One region of the Lactovum odontotermitis genome, then DNA from elsewhere that is predicted to be linked to it. Evidence: riboswitches for the same ligand, from Rfam matches in the RefSeq annotation. Region 1 holds a riboswitch; the other holds the start of a gene.
The links. Region 1 has a riboswitch for lysine ahead of ACYQ2E_RS03180 (ABC transporter substrate-binding protein/permease). Riboswitches for the same ligand answer to the same signal wherever they lie in the genome.
Positions count from the first base shown of each region.

Region 2: it holds a riboswitch for lysine, as region 1 does, so the genes downstream of both, lysA (diaminopimelate decarboxylase) here and ACYQ2E_RS03180 (ABC transporter substrate-binding protein/permease) in region 1, are expected to answer to the same signal.

Region 1 covers NZ_BAAGGQ010000003.1:152,654-162,498, forward strand. The annotation lists gene lacD (tagatose-bisphosphate aldolase) at 1-790, shown strand, start outside; gene ACYQ2E_RS03160 (GAF domain-containing protein) at 856-1,350, shown strand; gene ACYQ2E_RS03165 (phosphotransferase) at 1,350-2,015, shown strand; gene dnaX (DNA polymerase III subunit gamma/tau) at 2,097-3,824, shown strand; gene ACYQ2E_RS03175 (amino acid ABC transporter ATP-binding protein) at 4,095-4,835, opposite strand; gene ACYQ2E_RS03180 (ABC transporter substrate-binding protein/permease) at 4,969-6,549, opposite strand; lysine riboswitch at 6,689-6,857, opposite strand; gene ACYQ2E_RS03185 (undecaprenyl-diphosphate phosphatase) at 7,065-7,910, shown strand; gene rpsB (30S ribosomal protein S2) at 8,105-8,896, shown strand; gene tsf (translation elongation factor Ts) at 9,035-9,845, shown strand, end outside.
Region 2 covers NZ_BAAGGQ010000006.1:31,022-40,866, reverse strand. The annotation lists gene dapB (4-hydroxy-tetrahydrodipicolinate reductase) at 1-597, opposite strand, end outside; gene dapA (4-hydroxy-tetrahydrodipicolinate synthase) at 617-1,507, opposite strand; gene dapF (diaminopimelate epimerase) at 1,500-2,315, opposite strand; gene lysA (diaminopimelate decarboxylase) at 2,324-3,589, opposite strand; lysine riboswitch at 3,687-3,854, opposite strand; gene ACYQ2E_RS04730 (pyridoxal phosphate-dependent aminotransferase) at 3,969-5,156, shown strand; gene recG (ATP-dependent DNA helicase RecG) at 5,192-7,228, shown strand; gene arcA (arginine deiminase) at 7,418-8,653, shown strand; gene argF (ornithine carbamoyltransferase) at 8,796-9,845, shown strand.

The sequences.
Region 1 (9,845 bases):
GCTCTACGCCTCGTCAATCCTACTGGACGCCGAATATGGAATCAAAGCGGGAGAAAAACGGCACAAAAACTGCGGCCTGCTGCTTTCCTATGAAAAAACAGGATATGATAACACACGCCCCGGACGTTTTCCCGATGCTTTGGACAACTGGTCAGTACGCCGATTGAAAAAAGCGGGGGCCGACGCCTGCAAATTCCTGCTCTATTATGATGTTGATGAAGAACGGGAAATCAATGCCCAGAAAGAAGCCTTCATTGAGCGCATTGGCTCAGAATGCATTGCCGAAGAAATCCCCTTTTTCCTCGAAATCGTAACTTATGATACAAAAATCAAAGATACTTCAAGCGCAGAGTATGCAAAAATCAAGCCGCATAAGGTGATTGACATGATGAAAGTATTTTCAAATACACGTTTTGCAATTGATTGTCTAAAAGTTGAAGTGCCTGTAAACATGAATTTTGTAGAAGGATTCGGCGGCGAAGAAATTTATAGCAGAACAAGCGCAGCTGACCATTTTCTAGAGCAGAGTCAAGTGACAGATTTGCCCTTTATTTTCTTAAGCGCAGGCGTCAGCACAGAGTTATTTAATCAGACACTATACTTTGCCAAAGAGAGCGGGAGCTCATTTAACGGCGTTTTATGCGGCCGTGCAACATGGGCAGACGCGGTGGAAGTCTTCATCAGCAGGGGAGAGGCTGCAGCGCGTGACTGGTGCCGAACAACAGGACGTGACAATATTGAGGCGCTGAATCAAACCTTGATTCAAACTGCGACGCCGTTAATCGTGTAAAATATGTCAGAGAATTCTGAAAATCTGCCTTGTATTCTTGGCAGATTTTCTGTTATAATAAAGTCATGGAAAAGACAGAAAAAATCAAGATTTACGAGCCTCTAACAGCCATGCTTGAGGGCTTACTGAGCGCTCAGAACTATACAATTTCAAACTTATCAAACGCCAGCGCCATGCTCTGGGATGCGCTGCCTGAGCAGGTTTTCGCTGGTTTTTACCTCTACGACGGTGAGAAACTAATCCTCGGGCCGTTTCAAGGTTCGGTCAGCTGTGTCGAGATTGAGCTGGGCAAAGGCGTTTGCGGAGAATCCGCGGCTGAGCGCAAGACTTTGGTAGTTGAAGACGTTACGAAGCGCCAGAACTACATTTCCTGCGATTCGCGGGCGATGTCGGAAATCGTTGTGCCCATGGTAAAAGACGGTCAGCTGGTGGGTGTGCTGGACCTCGACGCCTCTGTGACAGGCTTCTACGACGAGACTGACGCTAAATATCTAGAAGAGTTTGCCGCGAAGCTGGTTGAGCTCACCGACTTCGAGTTTTTCAAAGTGGGTGAAAACTGATGCCGGAAATTGTTGATAATTATGTAAAATCTCGATTTCCGGATATGCCGGGAAATGCTGTGAATCTTGGAAACATCGGTGAGCCTAAAGTTTTTGCGCGTGATTTGGGACATTTCCTGTACGGCCTACAAAAGCTTGATGCCACAGGCGCGCCGATTCCCAGCTTTGAGAACAAGTTCGCCGGTTCAAATCTGGAATTTTTCGAGGCAGAAATTGATGACCAGCTGCAGAAACACAAAGCGCTTGTGCCTAGAGACTTTATGCTCGTAACCTTTGACAGAGCAGTAAAAAATCCCTGGAAAAAGAAGCCCGTCTGGCTTCACGGTAATTTCTCCGCGAAGAATATTTTAGTCACTGACGGTAAACTGTCCGGCGTTTTAGCCGCAGACAAAGCTGTGGTTGGAGACCCGGCCTGCGATTTGGCAATTGCCTGGTTTTTATTTGACGAACATGTCCGAAAAATTTTCTTCGGGACTGCAGAAGCTGACCCGGCAACGATTGCACGTGCCCGGATTTTCGCGCTGCTGCACGCCTTGAGAACATACAATTCCGGCAATATTGACGAAGAAATACAGGCGCGCGATGCCTTGGCAGAAATTCTCCAGGACCTTGACTACAAAGGTGAAGACGAACTCTTCGACGCACATCTGCCGAGAATTGACTGAATCTAGTTAAAATCAAGCATATTCACAGAGAATGGCCGCTTTCCCATTGCTGTTGGGCGAATGCTATTCCAAGGAGATAAAATGGCATATCAAGCACTTTATAGAAAATACCGCTCACAAACCTTTGACAGCATGATTGGTCAAGAGGTTGTGACCACCACACTAAAAAATGCCATCATGAATGACCAGATTTCGCATGCCTATCTGTTTTCCGGACCGCGCGGGACGGGCAAGACTTCGGCGGCCAAGATTTTCGCCAAAGCCATCAACTGTCCGAACCAGAAAGACGGCGAGCCCTGCAATGTCTGTGATATCTGTACCGCAATCACCCGCGGTACGCTGGAAGACGTAATCGAGTTGGATGCTGCGTCAAATAACGGAGTCGACGAAATCCGTGAAATCCGCGACAAATCAACCTATGCGGCCACAATTGCCAAGTACAAGGTTTATATCATTGACGAGGTTCACATGCTCTCCACAGGCGCTTTCAATGCGCTCCTGAAGACGCTGGAAGAGCCGACGCCGGGTGTGGTCTTCATTTTGGCAACGACAGAGCTGCAGAAGATTCCGGCAACCATCATTTCGCGTGTCCAGCGTTTTGCTTTCAAGTCGATTTCAACGGCGGATATTTGCGGGCATCTGGCGGAGGTCTTGGATGATGAAGGCATCAGTTATGAGGAGAAAGCGCTGGATGTGATTGCGCGTTCGGCCGAGGGCGGCATGCGTGATGCGCTGTCTCTACTGGACCAGGCCTTGTCATTTTCTGAGGGAAAACTGCAGGAAAAGGATGCGCTGCTGGTGACAGGTGCCATTTCTGATGAGGCGCTTTTGGCCTATGTGGACGCTTTGTCTAAATCTGACAGCCGGGCTGCTCTGACTGAACTTGACAAGATTTTTGCGGAAGGCAAGAACATGCTGCGCTTTGCAGAAGACCTGCTGAGTCATTTTCGCGATTTGCTTTTTGTAAATGAAGAAAAGTCTGAAATCCCGCATGATACGCTTTATCGCTGGATTGACACTGCCATTGACTCGATGAAAATGATTAAAGAAACCACGCAGACAAAAATTGCCGCTGATGTCATGACAATGAAACTGGCCGAGAATTTTCTTTCGCGGCCTGCGGCGATGCCTGTTAATGGTGCACAGAGCCATATAGACAGACCTGCGCAAGCAGCTCGTCCTCAGGCCGCGCAAAATCTGCCTGAGCAGCCGAAAGTTCAGGCTCAGGAAAATACGGCAGAAGCCAGCTCATATCTGGAACCATTGCCGGAGGCACCCCTGGAAAATCGGTCTGTTTCTAAGCCGAAAGTTCAGAAAAAAACTGTACCTTCAGCTCCAGTCAGCCACGAGACGATTTTCAAGGCCTTGGATGAGGCTGTCGAGGAGCCTGACGCTATCAAACAGATTCGCTCGGCCTGGCCTGAAGTCATCTCCAGTCTGGGAAGTCCGCGTGACATGGCGCTGCTCAAGGTCAGCAAGCTGGCCGCCGGCTCCAGTCGCCATCTGCTCTTGACGGTCGAGCAGGACAATCTGGCGAAGCTCATCACCAGCAATGCCTCGCTGCTGGATTCTGTCGGAAATTCGCTTTCGCTGATTTGCGGTTTTAGCCCTGAAATCATTGTTTTGGCCGAAGCAAACTGGCGTGAAATCCGCGCGGAATATGCTGCAAATTTCAAAAACGGGAACACCGCGTCTGGGGCGCAGATACAAGCTGAGGCAGAATCTGAAACTTCAGAAAAACCGGCCGGCAAAGGTGTGGAGCTGGCCCAGGAACTCTTTGGTGATAAAGTGGTTACAATTGACGATTAAATAATATAAAATTATTAACACTAAAAAGGAGAACCAAAATGGACTTCAGAAAAAAAGCTAAATTCCTCATCGCTTTAGCAGTTTTGTCGTCCGCCGGAAGCATTTCTGCCGCGGCAGCGCACTAATCTACAATGATACGGACCAATTCGGCGGGCCTGTGAAGATTAGTGAATAATAATCGATTAGGCAATTTTTTTCCAGAAAACCGCACATTAAAAATCGTAAACGAAAACCAGCCGCACATTCGGCTGGTTTTCAAATTCGCTCAAATCAATCCAAATAACGCGACAAGAACTCACGCGTCCGAACCTCCTGAGGATTGCCGAAAAGCTCATCCGGCGTGCCCTGTTCAGCAATCACGCCTTGATCCATGAAAATCACGCGGTCAGATACTTCACGCGCAAACTGCATTTCGTGCGTAACGATGACCATAGTCAGGCCGCTTTCAGCCAAATCTTTCATCGTCCGAAGCACCTCGCCGACCATTTCAGGGTCGAGCGCAGAAGTCGGCTCGTCGAAAAGCAGCACATCAGGATTCATTGAAAGCGCACGCGCAATAGCGACACGCTGCATCTGCCCGCCGGAGAGCTGAGAAGGCTTAGCCTTGCCGAATTCAGCCATCCCGACTTTTTGAAGATTCTCGGTCGCAATTTTTTCAGCTTCCGCTTTAGGCCGCTTCAGGACAGTAGTTTGCCCGACCACAACATTCTGAAAAGCCGTCAGATTCGCGAAAAGATTGAAACTCTGGAAGACCATGCCCATGTGCGTGCGGTACTGAGCCAGATTGTAGCCCTTCTGCAGAACATTCGCACCGCGGTAGATAATTTCGCCGTCCGTCGGCGTCTCCAGCAGATTAATCGAGCGCAGCAGCGTCGACTTGCCGGAGCCGGAAGAGCCGATAATCGAGATGACCTCGCCCTTGTGAACGGTCATATTAATGTCCTTCAAGACCTCGTGCTCACCGAAGGACTTTTTTAAATGCTTAATTTCTAAAACTGTTTCATTTTCCATTTTCTTACCTAACTGAGCTCAGCACGCCTGAAGCTAGGAAATTAGATGAAATTAGAACCTGCCTTCGGCAGAACCTGATTTCCCTAAATTTCTACGCTCCATAACGGGCGTGCTTCACATCTTTTTCCTTCCTTTAAATCTGCATCTGGTTGGCGCCAGAGGTCTGCGGGGTCATCGTCGTTTTACTCGTTCGATTGAGCAGGTGCTCGACCCCACGCAGAATCCGCGTAATCGAGAAAGTCATAATCAGATAAATCACAGAAATGATGAAGAAAGTCTGGAAATACTGATAATTCTGCTGCGCAATCGTATTACCCATGAAGTAAAGCTCGCTGACCGAGATAACATTCAAGACAGAAGTGTCCTTAATGTTGATGACGAACTCATTGCCGACCGACGGCAGAATATTGCGAATCGCCTGCGGCAGAACAATTTTGTACATCGTCTGCCAATGTGTAAAGCCAAGCGCATGGGCCGCTTCAAACTGCTCTTCGTCGACCGCGTAAATGCCGCCGCGCACAATTTCCGACATATAAGCCCCAGTATTGATAGAAACGATTAAGAAAGCCGCAAAAAGACGATCAATATTAAGATGCAGGAACTGAGCCGAGCCATAGTAAATCACCATTGCCTGCACCATCATAGGCGTACCGCGGAAAATTTCAATATAAACATTCAAAATCCAACCGACAATGCGCTGCACCCAGCGGGCCAGAACATTTGACGCCTTGTTCATCGTACGGAAGACACCGATTAGAAGACCAATCCCGAAACCAACGATGGTACCAATGATGGAAAGCAGCAGTGTCATGCCGACAGAGCTCAGAAGATGCTGCCAGTTCTGCTCCCAGATAAACTTGACCTGATTCCAGAAACCAGAGATTTTGTCAGGATGCGACTGGAGCTTGACCATATCGTCCATCAATTGCTCCTGGTCAGACTTCGGCCAGCTTTTAAGATAACTATTGATAGCCTTGAGGCTTGAATCATTCTTGCGCAGACCGACCGAGCAGACCATCTCAGAAGCATCCATCGTGAAGCCGTTTTTCCCGGAAAGGTCGAGGAACTTAAAGTTAGGCTGCTTGATTTCAGCCGTCAAGCCTTCAACCCGCTCAGCCACATAACCGTCAATCACGCCGGAACTGAGCGCCACACGCATGGCAGAGAAATCACCCATGGCCGGCTGTTTGCTCACACCTTTGAGCTGGTCAATCAAATCATAGTGGAAAGTCCCTTGCTGCGCAGTAATTTTAGCACCGGCGAAATCCTCAATTGTTGTCGCATTGGCGTATTTACTGCCCTTTTTGACAATGACACCCATGGTGCCTGTTTCGTAAGCCGTTGAGAAATCAATCGACTGCTCACGCTCAGGCGTAGGACTCATACCAGCAATAATCGCGTCAATTTTTCCAGAAGTCAGAGCTGGAATCAGCCCGTCCCATTTTGATTTGACAATGACCAGCTTGCGTCCGAGCTTATCAGCCAGAGCTTTCGCGACCTGAACATCGTAGCCGTTGGCATATTGGTCGGAACTCTCAATCGGATAAGCCCCGTTGGCAGCCGTATCCTGAGTCCAGTTGAAGGGCGGATAGGCCGCCTCCATCCCCACGCGGAATTCTTTTTCAGAACTGGCCGCATTTGCCTGTGGAGATGCAAATGTCAGAGTTCCAAATAAGGCGAATAACGCGATGAATGCTGTAAGTAACTTTTTCATAAATTACCCCTTTCTTTGAATAGCGTCCACATAAACTGAGTGCACACCTTATTTTATTTATGCAATAATCACATTACACAAACAAAAAATCTAGTTCAAAGAGCTAGATTTAACAGATACAAGTTATTGAAAAAATTTTTTCCAACAAAGCGCACCGCTAAATAGCGACAGTCTAACGGATATTCTCCGTTAGCCCAAGTCATCCAGCTTGCCAGCCAGACCTTTCGGCAACCTTGCCTTTCACGAGTAGTCATCGCCTTGCGGGCTCGAACACGTTACTCATCGAAGTTGCAACCTCTTTGATGTTTTTTAGTCTACCATAACTTTTTGAAGCTGTCAAGGGAAAACTGTAAAAATATCTAAAAATTATTTTTATTCTCGATTTTGCGATAAATATTCAGATGGAAATAAGACTGAAAATTGCGCATTTTACTAGTATTTCATCAATTTTCTGAAAACAGGAAGAAAAAAGTAATAATCTTGTGAAAACTGAATAATTACTATATAATAACGTCATGGACATTATCAAAGCAATTATCCTCGGCATCGTCGAAGGAATCACAGAGTGGCTGCCAATCTCGTCAACCGGACACTTGATCATTGTTGAACACTTTCTCAGCCTGAGCCAGTCAGACGCCTTTAAACTGATGTTTGATTACGTGATTCAGCTTGGGGCAATTTTATCAGTTGTCGTCATCTATTTTCATACGCTGAACCCATTTTCGCGGACGAAGACACACAAAGAGGTACAGAGAACCTGGCAATTGTGGGCAAAAATTCTAGTCGCCTGCGTACCGGCTGTAGTGATTGCACTGCCGTTGAATGACTGGTTTGACACCAATTTCAACAAATATCTGCCCGTAGCCATTATGCTGATAATTTACGGCGTAGCCTTTATCCTGATTGAGCGTTACTGGGTGCCCAACCACGAATTCACCGTCACACGGGTCGGCCAAATCAGCTACCGCATGGCCCTGATTATTGGCGGCTTCCAAGTCTTAGCACTGATGCCCGGCACATCGCGCTCCGGCGCAACCATTGTTGGAGCCCTTCTGATTGGTATCAGCCGTACAGCCGGTGCAGAATTCAGCTTCTTCCTAGGAATTCCTGCCATGATTGGCGCGAGCGGCCTGAAACTATTTAAATACTTCACGGGCGGAAACAGCCTTAATTTGTACCAGTTCTTTATCTTACTCATCGCATTCGTGGTAGCTTTCGGCGTCTCAATGTTTGCAATCCGCTGGCTGATGAATTACGTCAAAAGCCATGACTTCACATTCTTCGGCAAATACCGGATTGCTCTCGGCCTGATTTTGATTATCATTGCAATTGTTTCGGCAATGATGGGACAATCAGTTTAGATTTGAAATTACGCGAAAAATGAGCGCTCAGCCAGGGCTTAAATTTTGACAAAACAGGAAAAAATAGTATAATAAGACGTTGCCTTTTGGCGACCATTTCACATATTGGACGGACGCGGTCGTAGTGCTCAAAAAGTAGCGGCCCCGGCTGATGTCTGATAGAGGAAAAAACTATATAAAAAAGGAGAAATAACATGCCAGTTATTTCAATGAAACAGCTGCTCGAAGCTGGTGTCCACTTTGGTCATCAAACTCGCCGCTGGAACCCGAAGATGAAACCATACATCTTCACAGAACGTAATGGTATCCATGTCATCGATTTGCAGAAGACTGTAAAACTTGCTGATGATGCCTACAACTATGTTAAAAATGCAGCTAGCCAAGGTGCAATCGTTCTCTTTGTTGGTACTAAGAAGCAGGCCGCAGAAGCTATTGCAGAAGAAGCCACACGTGCAGGTATGTTCTACATCAACAGCCGCTGGCTGGGCGGAACGCTGACAAACTGGAACACTATCCAGAAGCGTATTGCAGAGCTTAAGCACATCAACAAAATGGAAGAAGACGGCACATTTGACGTCCTGCCTAAGAAAGAAGTTGTGCTTTTGAACAAAGAGCGCGAGAAACTTCAGCGTTTCCTCGGCGGTATCGCAGACATGCCGCGTATCCCAGATTTGATGTATGTGGTTGACCCTCATAAAGAGCAGATTGCTGTTAAAGAAGCAAAAACACTGGGAATTCCAGTTGTTGCCATGACAGATACAAATGCAGATCCAGATCCGATTGATGTCATCATTCCAGCAAACGACGACGCAATCCGTGCCGTTAAGCTGATTACAGGCATGATTGCAGACGCCATCATCGAAGGCCGTCAGGGTGAAGATGCTGTCGCTGAGTCTGACAATGCTGAAGAGGTTGAAGAAGCTGATACTGATGCTTCGGAAGAATCACTTGAAGCACTTCAGAATCTGGTTGAAGGTAAAGAATAAAAATGAATTGAAGACAGGCAGGACTTTAGGCTCAGAGAAATTTAGTTTTTCGGGTTTTGGTTCTGCTGAGCTCAATCTAAAGCTATGTTAGGCGAGGCGCCCGCCTCGTCTATTTTTTAAAAAGGAGATTTAACTACAATGGAAATTACCGCAAAAATGGTAAAAGAGCTGCGCGAGAAGTCCGGCGCCGGTGTCATGGATGCTAAGAGAGCCTTGGTTGAAGTTGACGGAGACATGGAAAAAGCTATGGAGCTGCTTCACGAGCGCGGCATGGCAAAAGCTGACAAGAAGGCGGACCGTGTGGCTGCAGAAGGCTTGACAGGTATTTATGTTGATGGCAACGTGGCCGCATTGGTCGAAGTAAACTCGGAGACTGACTTTGTTGCCAAGAACCAGCAGTTTGTTGATTTGGTCAATGAGACAGCTGAAGTGATTGCCAAGGGTAAGCCTGCTGACAATGCTGCTGCACTTGCACTCACAACAGCTGAAGGCAAGACTCTGGAAGATGCTTTCAAGACTGCAACTGCTACAATCGGCGAAAAGATTTCATTCCGCCGCTTTGAAGTCGTTGAAAAGACGGACGCACAGAAATTCGGCGCTTACCAGCATAACGGCGGCCGTATCGGCGTTATCGTCGTTATCGAGGGCGGCGATGAGCAATTGCCGAAAGCTATTGCCATGCATGTGGCCGCAATGAAACCAACGGTACTTTCACACGAAGAGCTCGACCTTGACTTCGTTCACGAAGAATTGGCGCATCTCAACCACGAAATTGACGAAGACAACGAAAGCCGTAAACTCGTTGACAAACCAGCTCTTCCGCACATCAAGTTCGGCTCAGCTACAGAATTGACTGACGAAATCCTTGCCCAGGCAGAGGAAGACTTCAAGAAAGAACTGACAGCTGAAGGCAAACCAGAGAAAATCTGGGGCAACATCCTGCCAGGTA
Region 2 (9,845 bases), on a different contig from region 1:
GAGAATTTCGTCCTGACCAGCAAAGATGACTTCATGTTCGCCGACAATGTTTCCTGCCCGTAGTGAATGAATGCCGATTTCGTTTTTGCTTCGGGGCTGGATGCCTGAGCGGCCGTAAATCAGCTTGTAATCGGGATTTTCCAGACTTTCGTTGATACTTGCGGCCAGCATTTTTGCAGTTCCGGACGGAGCGTCTATTTTTTTATTATGGTGCTTTTCGATGATTTCAATGTCGAAGTCTTCTGCGAGCGTTTTTGCCATTTCTTTGACGAGCTGGTTCATCAGTGTGATGCCGAGGCTCAGGTTGCTGCTGTATAGTACTGGGATTTGCTGGGAAAGCTGGTGAATGATTATTTCTTCTTCGCTGTTAAATCCTGTGGTCGCGATAACAATTGGTGCCGGGCACTTTTTGAGATATTCGGCGATATTTTCCAGATTGTCCGGATGTGAAAAATCAATGAGGATGTCGAATTTTTCTTCCGGAAGCTGCTTGGCATTGGAAAATGCGAGCACTTGGCTGCTCTTTTGCAGTTCGGATTTCAGAAGTTTTCCCATTGCTCCGGTGCCGATTTGCAGAATTTTCATTTTTGTTTCCATATTTCTTTCATACTTTCTTTTAAAAGAAGGCGGCCAGTTCGCGGATGATTTTTTCCTGCACAGCTGGGGAAGCTTCGTCAAGCGGAAGCCGCAGCGGCCCGACATTGTGGCCGAGCTGATTCATGGCAAATTTAACCGGAATCGGATTTGTCTCGAGAAATAAACTGTGAATCAGCGGGAGATATTTCTGCTGCAGGGCAAGCGCGTGTTTCGGATTGTCCGCAAAGGAAGTGACAAGCTCTTGAACTTCAGAAGGCATGATATTTGCCAGAACACTGATAACGCCTGAGGCACCCAGGCTAAGCAGGGGAACAATCATATCATCATTTCCGCTGTACATGGCAAAATCATCCGAAAGGTAAGGGCTGACGGCAACCGCGTAGCCGATATCGCCTGAAGCCTCTTTGAGAGCTGCAATATGCGGATGTACAGACAACTCGCGGACAATGTTGACGGGGAGCACAACACCTGTGCGGCTGGGAACGTTGTACATAATAATCGGCGTGTCTGTGCTGTCGGCAATTGCGGTGAAGTGCTTGTACAGCCCAGAGTCATTGCTTTTATTGTAGTAGGGGGTTATGACAAGCAGGCTGTCCGCGCCTAGCTCGGTGAATGTCTGTGCCAGCAGGCAGGCTTTTCGCGTGTCATTGCTTCCTGCGCCGACGTTCACGTGAATACGCCCATTTGCCAGTTGGATGACTTTTTTGACAATTTGTTTCTGTTCGTCAAAATCAATTGTTGGGCTTTCCCCTGTTGTTCCTAAAATTGAAATGGCAGCTGTCTGATGCTCAATGTGAAATTCGACCAGCTCAGCCAGTTTTTCAAAATTGATGCTGCCGTCGTTGTGAAAGGGAGTGACCAGTGCGGCGATGGAGCCTTTAATGGGCATTTTAACAGATGTTTTAGTCATTAACGATAACCTCGCTTTCAAATTCAAATTCCGAAGAACCTGTCATGAAAATTTCATTCTCTCTGTTTTCAATCAGGAGTTCTCCCCGATCAAGATGGACATGCAGCGTGTTATCGGCGAGCTGCAGTTTTTGAGCAATCACAGCGCTGGCGCAGCATCCCGTACCGCAGGCCAGTGTCCAGCCGACTCCGCGCTCAAAAGTTCGAACAGACAGATTCTCGCGGTCAATGAGCTGGACAAAATTAACATTGGTTTTCTCAAGAAATAAAGGATAGTTGCAGATTTGTTCTCCGAGCCCAGAATTCAGCATGTCGGCGGCATTGTCAACGAAGACCACTGTGTGGATAGTTCCCATAAAAAGTGTATAAATATCAACAGTCAGGCCTGCGATGTCAAGCCGGTGATGCCCGCTGTCCTTGACAGCCATCTTCGTTGAGCCGTCGGCGATACGGGCTGTTCCCATGTCAACGCGGACGAGACAAGGCGCCTCGTGTAAAATCTCAACTTTCATAACTCCGGCCAGTGTTTTCACGGGAAATTTGACCGTCTGAGCGGAGATTATCCCCAAATCGCGCACATATTGGGCAAAACAGCGAATGCCGTTGCCGCACATCGGCGCTCTGGAGCCGTCACGGTTGTAAAAAATCATCTCGAGCGACTCTTCGCTCAATGTCTCTTTGACTGCAATCAAACCGTCCGTATCAAATCGATTGCAAAGCTGCTGAGCGAGTTGACTGTAGTCAAGCGCTTCATAAAAGGGTAAAATCACAAAATCATTGCCGCAGCCATTATATTTTCGAATATTTATCTTCACGTTCAATAAACCTCATTTTCCAGCAGCTGTTCAAGAGTTTGCCGCTTGACCACTTCCGTGATTTTGCCGTCTTTCAGGAAAACAACCCCAGGAATCACGTTCCGGTTGTAGTTGCTGGCCATCGAGTAGCCGTAGGCCCCAGTCCCATAGACCACCAGAATGTCACCCCTTTCAGGCTTGGGCAATTCCGCATTTTCAATCAGAATATCAGCCGACTCGCAGTATTTACCAGCAATACTGAAACGCTCCGTTTTTCTCTCGCCGAGACGCAGTGCCAGGTCGCAGTCATACTTTGCCTGATAAAGACTAGGACGGATATTATCGCCCATCCCGCCGTCCACGAAGAGATAGTTTTTATTCGGCGTGACCTTCTGGTAGCCGATTTTGTAGAGGGTCAAGCCTGCCTCGGCCACGAGACTTCGTCCAGGCTCAATCATCAGCGCTTTCAAACGGACATTTTTCTCAGCCATGCATTTCTCCACATGATGAATCAGCTGCCGCAGCACTTGGTCAATCGGCAAAGGCTTATCCTCCTGTGTATAACGAACCCCAAAACCGCCGCCGATATTTAAAGCCAAAGGCTCATCCTGTTCGCTCTGTTCGCTCAAATCATGCAGAAAATCTGTTAATTTCTCAATAGCAGCAAACCAGGCCGTCAGCTCAAAAATCTGAGAACCGATATGAGAGTGGAGGCCCTCCAAAACAAGGAAGGGATGTGTTTCAATCATCTTCAGACAGTCTTTCAGCTCCTGACTCTCAATGCCCATGCCGAATTTTGAATCCACATGGCTTGTGATGACATACTGGTGCGTATGGGCTTCAATCCCGACATTCAGACGCAGCAGGATTTGAAGCGGACGTTTTACTAAACTTGCAAGCTCGGAGACAACTTCCAGCTCCATCTTATTGTCAACGACAATATGGCTGATTTTGACATTCAGTATGGCAAAAAGCAGCTCCTCAGGCGACTTATTATTCCCGTGAAAATAAATATTTTCAAGCGGCATGCGAGACTTGGAAGCCGCATAAAGCTCGCCCTGGCTGACGACATCCAGCCCCAGACCAGCATCTGCTATGAGATTCAGCAAAGCCACGGCCTGAAAAGCTTTTGAGGCATATAAAATCTTTGTCGCAAATTTTTCAGACTGAAAATTCTCTCTAAAGACTTGAAGATTTTCTTCAATGACTTCCTGATTGTAGACGTAGAGCGGCGTCGGATATCTTTTCAGTAAGTCGCTGACTTTGACATTCGCAATTTCCAGTTCCATTAATCAACCTTTCGAATAACGTTTGACAATGAACAAAACAGCGCTCATTGCAGGAATAAGCGCTGTTGATGATTTATCGGCGGAACACAATGAGCCCCCGATAATTAGCGCCAGACAAGAGTCCGAGTAACATAGGTTTTTCCTATGTTCCCACGATAATAAGATGCCTCTTTTTTATCGTTCGGCAATGGTTACCTTTCAGACCTGCTCAGCGGATGCCTCCTAACAAGTCATACTCATTTGCATTGCTACCTCTAATTGTAGTTAATTATTAGTTATCTAAATTTTACTTATTTTACTACAATTTTTTTACTTTGTAAACTAAAATATGTTAAAATGAAGATAAAAATTTATTATTAATGAATAAGAAGAAAAAATCATGGATTTATCACATAAATTTAACCGGCAGCTCTCAAAAATTACCGTCTCGCTGATTCGGCAGTTTGAGCAAAAAATCTCACAAATTCCTGATATCCTCAAGCTCACCCTGGGAGAGCCGGATTTTGCCACTCCAGAGCACATCAAACAGGCGGCAATCGCCGCGATTAATGCAAATCAGAGTCATTATACAGGACTGCGCGGTTTACCGCAATTGCGCCAGGCAGCTAGCCGGATGTTGGCAGAAAAATATAAGCTGCATTACTCTCCAGAAACAGAAATCCTGACAACCGTTGGTGTGAGTGAAGGAATTGCTGCTTGCCTGCTGTCTGTGTTAAATCCGGGGGACAAAGTACTTATTCCGGCGCCGGCTTATCCTGGATATGCACCGGTCGTCAATATTGCCGGAGGCGAGGTCGTTGAGATTGACACGAGTTCTGAACAGTTTGTCCTGAATCCTGAAAAACTGTCGGCTGTACTGAGTGAGTCTGAAAATGTCAAGGCGCTGATTCTTAACTCGCCAGGCAACCCGACAGGGATTGTTTATACGCGGGAACAGCTCCAGGCACTTGCTGAAATACTCAAAAACCGGGACATTTTTGTCCTCTCTGACGAAGTTTATTCTGAGATAAATTATACAAATCAGCCGCATACGTCCATTGCTGAATTTTTGCCCGAGCAGACCTTTGTATTGAACGGCTTGTCCAAATCACATGCGATGACCGGCTGGCGCTTGGGCTTCGTTTTTGCCCGGAAAAATCTGATTGACCAAGTCGAAAAAACGCATCAGTACTTGGTTACATCGGCCTCAACTCAATCTCAATGGGCAGGAGTAGAAGCACTTGTCAATGGGGAAAATGACATTCAAGCGATGCTTGTACAATATCGCAAACGCCGTGATTATCTGCTCGAAAAAATGACCGGCTTCGGTTTTGAAATCATTGGGCCCTCTGGCGCTTTTTACCTTTTCGCCAAAATTCCTGAAGCCTATAACCAGAATTCCTTTGAATTTCTTTATGACTTCGCCATGAAAAAGCGGGTTGCCTTTATTCCCGGAGACGCCTTCGGTCAGTACGGTAAAGGATATGTGCGGATTTCTTATGCCGCTTCAATGGAGGTGATTGAGACTGCGATGACGCGTCTAGGCGAGTATTTGCAGGAGATGCGGAAATCTGAGCGGATTGTTTAAAACCCATAAGCCAACTTTCTGCTATAATTAAAATAATGCAACTGACAGATTCGATACAATACATGAAAGGCGTCGGCCCCAAGTCCTTCGAGAATTACCGGAAATTGGGGATTTCAACCGTGCAGGATTTACTGCTTTATTTTCCATTTCGCTACGAAGACGTGGCAGGCCGGCAGGTAATGGATTTGCTGGACAGTGAAAAAGCAACCGTTGTGGCTGAAATCGTGACGCCGGCTAATTTAGGATATTTCGGTGCGCATCGCTCACGCTTGACTTTTAAGGCCAAGCAAGGCGATGTGATTTTCGGCGTCTCATTTTTCAATCAGCCCTATTTGAAAGACAAAGTCGAAGTCGGCCAGACCGTGGCACTGTATGGCAAATGGGAAGCTAAAAGACAGCAGCTGCTCGGCATGAAAATTCTTTCAACGGTCGAGGGCGAAAATGGCGAAGCGACAACAGATGCGGACTTTCAGCCGATTTATCATGTCATGCAGGGCATCAAGCAGACAAGCCTGGTGAAGCTGATTCAGACAGCGTTTGACAGCGGCGCACTGGCTCTGCTGCCGGAAAATCTGCCCGAAGAATTAATTGAAAAATACCGGCTCATGCCGAGACAGCAAGCAGTCAGAGCTATGCACTTCCCGCTCGATTTGCAGGAGCACAAGCAGGCACTGCGCCGAATCAAGTTCGAAGAGCTCTTCATGTTCCAGCTGCGCCTCCAAGCGCTCAAACATCAGGAAAAATCAGGACGAGAGGGTTTACTGGTTCAGTTTGATGCCGAGAAAGTAGCGGCGAAGCAAGCAGAGCTGCCATTTGAACTCACTCAGGCCCAGCAAAGCGCTTTGCATGAAATTCTAGCAGACATGACAGCTCCGACGCACATGAATCGGCTGCTTCAGGGGGACGTCGGCTCAGGGAAAACAGTCGTCGCAGAGCTGGCAATGTATGCGGCGCAGACAGCCGGCTTCCAGTCAGCCCTAATGGTGCCGACAGAAATTCTGGCGCGCCAGCATTTCAACAATCTCGTGGGAATGTTCCCTGAGCTGCATGTTTCACTGCTCGTCAGCGGTTTAAAAGCCGCCGAGCGGCGTGAAATTCTGGAAGACCTTGCGAGCGGCTTTACCGATATGGTAGTGGGCACGCATGCGCTGATTCAGGATACCGTCGACTTTTACAAATTAGGGCTCGTCATTACAGATGAGCAGCACCGCTTCGGCGTTAATCAGCGTAAGGTGCTGCGTGAAAAAGGACAGAACCCTGATGTCCTCATGATGACTGCCACGCCGATTCCGCGGACGCTTGCCATCACAGCCTTCGGCGACATGGACGTGTCAATCATCAATGAGCTCCCAGCCGGCCGTAAGCCGATTACAACGCGCTGGGTCAAGCACCAGCAGTTTAATGAGGTTCTCAAATGGGTGAGGTCGGAGATTCTTCAGAAGAAATCGCAAGTCTACGTGATTTCACCGCTCATTGAAGAGTCTGAGGCACTTGACCTGAAAAACGCCGTGGCACTTTATGAAGAGCTTTCAGACTATTTCAAATCGGACGCGCGCATTGGTCTTCTGCATGGTCAAATGAAAAACGATGAAAAAGAAGAGCGTATGGCCATGTTCAAAGCCGGAAAGCTTGATTTGCTGGTCTCAACCACAGTGATTGAAGTCGGCGTGGACGTGCCGAATGCCACAATTATGATTATCATGGATGCAGACCGCTTCGGCCTGTCCCAGCTTCATCAGCTGCGCGGGCGTGTCGGGCGCGGCGAGAAGAAATCTTACTGTATTCTAGTGGCCAATCCCAAGTCTGAATCAGGCCGGCAGCGCATGCAGATTATGGTTGACACGACAGACGGCTTCAAGCTGGCTGAAGAAGACTTGAAAATGCGCGGCTCCGGTGAAATCTTCGGCGTACGGCAGTCCGGTATTCCGGAGTTTGCCGTGGCGGATATTGTCAACGATTATAACATTCTCGAAGTGGCGCGTCAGGAGGCTGTGAGAATTTTTTCCGATGAGGATGGACGATATGAGACTTACTTGGAGAAATTTGATTTTGCCGATAGTGAATTTGACTGAATCAAGATGTAACGTTTCAGCGAGATTTAGCAGTATTTTTGCTAGTCTCGCTGATTTTAATTTTACATTTTTGCCCAGAATGACAAAAATTTAATAATTTCTCTTGACAAAGCGTTTTCAATGTGATACATTATAAATGTAATCGTTTCCAAATATTAAAAATGTTCATAGAGAGAAAGGACGAACAAAATGGAAAAAGCAATTAATGTCAATTCTGAGATTGGAAAATTGAAAACAGTTCTTCTTCACCGGCCAGGTGCAGAAGTTGAAAACATCACGCCTGATTCAATGGAGCGTTTACTCTTTGATGACATCCCGTTCTTGAAAATTGCGCAGAAAGAGCATGATTTCTTTGCCCAAGTGCTGCGCGACACGGGGACGGAAGTGCTTTACATTGAGCAGCTCGCAGCTGAGGCGCTTGATACTTCTACACTGGTGCGTGCCGGCTTCACGCGACGATACCTGGAAGAGCACGGTTTCCAGCACGGCAAGACTTTCGAGGCGCTGACAGAGTATTTGAATTCTTTCACAACAAAGGACTTTGTGGACAAAATCTATGCAGGTGTGCGTAAAAGTGAAGTTGATATTCCGCATGAAACCTTGTCAGACATGGCCGGAAGTGATGCAGAGTCTCTCTTCTACATGGACCCGCTGCCGAATGCCTATTTCACGCGTGACCCGCAGGCTTCAATGGGTGTGGGGATGACGGTCAACCGCATGACATTTGCGGCACGTCAGCCGGAGTCGCTTCTGACAGAATATGTGCTCAATCATCATCCGCGTTATGCGGACAAGGTGCCGGTCTGGCGCAGCCGTAATCACACGACGCGCATTGAGGGCGGCGACGAGCTGATTCTCAGCAAGAATGTCGTGGCCATTGGGGTTTCACAGCGTACCTCCAGCAAGTCCATTCAGCAGCTGGCGAAAGAATTGTTCAAGAATCCTCTGTCGACCTTTGACACAGTGTTGGCAGTTGAAATTCCGCATAATCATGCAATGATGCATTTGGACACGGTGTTTACAATGATTAACCATGACCAGTTCACAGTCTTCCCAGGAATTTTCCACGGCGACGGCTCAATTAATACCTTCATTTTGAAACCCGGCAAGGACGGTGAAATCGTGATTGAGCATTTGACGGACCTTGAGAAAGCCCTGAAGAAAGTGCTGAATCTGACCGAGCTTGACCTCATTGAATGCGGCGGCGGCGATGCTATTGCAGCACCTCGTGAGCAATGGAATGACGGCTCAAACACACTGGCCATCGCGCCTGGCGAAATCGTGACTTATGACCGGAACTATGTGACCGTTGATTTGCTCAAAAAACACGGCATTAAAGTGCATGAAATTCTCTCATCCGAGCTGGCTCGAGGCCGCGGCGGCGCACGCTGCATGTCACAGCCGCTCTGGCGTGAAGATTTGTAAGATTTAGCAAGTGATAGTAATTCGTTGCATATTATTGCAAATCTGGTATAATTAAAAAACAAAAAAACAAAAAAACAAAAAAACAAAAAAACAAAAAAACAAAAAAACAAAAAAATAAACAAAGGATACTCAGACAACAATTATGGAAACAGCAAAAGTTAATTCAGTATTTCAAGGCCGCAGCTTCTTAGCGGAAAAAGACTTCACACCCGCAGAAATCAACTACCTGGTAGATTTCGGCATTCATCTTAAAGCGTTGAAGAAAAATCACATTCCGCATAAATACCTTGAGGGCCGCAACATTGCCCTGCTCTTTGCAAAGACTTCAACGCGTACGCGCGCGGCTTTCACGACTGCTTCAATTGACCTGGGCGCACATCCTGAATATCTCGGTAAAGACGATATTCAGCTGGGCATCAAAGAATCAACAGAAGACACTGCAAAAGTTCTCGGCTCAATGTTTGACGCGATTGAGCGCCGCGGCTTTTCACAGCAGGAAGTCGAAGACCTGGCGAAATTCTCCGGCGTGCCGGTGTGGAATGGCCTGACAGATGAATGGCATCCGACTCAGATGATTGCTGACTTCATGACGGTCAAAGAGAATTTCGGGCATCTGAAAGGTCTCACACTGGTTTACGTTGGCGACGGTCGTAACAATATGGCCAATAGCCTGATTGTGACTGGATCTATGCTTGGTGTAAATGTACATATCGTCGCACCGGATTCTCTCCACCCGACAAAAGAAGTGATGGACATTGCCGAAGGCTTCGCAGCGAAATCAGGCGCAAAACCGCTGGCAACAAGCAACATTGAAGAGGGCGTAAAAGGCGCCAACATCATCTATTCTGATGTTTGGGTTTCAATGGGCGAGAGCAACTGGGAAGAGCGCGTGAAGCTGCTCACGCCTTACCGCGTCACGATGGACATGCTGAAAATGACCGGCAATACTGAAAATGGTCAACTTATATTTATGCACTGTCTGCCTGCCTTTCATGACACAAATACAGAGTACGGCCAGGAAATCTTTGAGAAATACGGCCTGACGGAGATGGAAGTGACCGACGAAGTTTTCCGCTCAAAATATGCGCGTCAATTTGAAGAGGCGGAGAACCGCATGCACTCTATCAAAGCCATCATGGCGGCGACACTAGGTAATCTCTTTATCCCGTCAGTCCCTCAAGACTGGGATTAA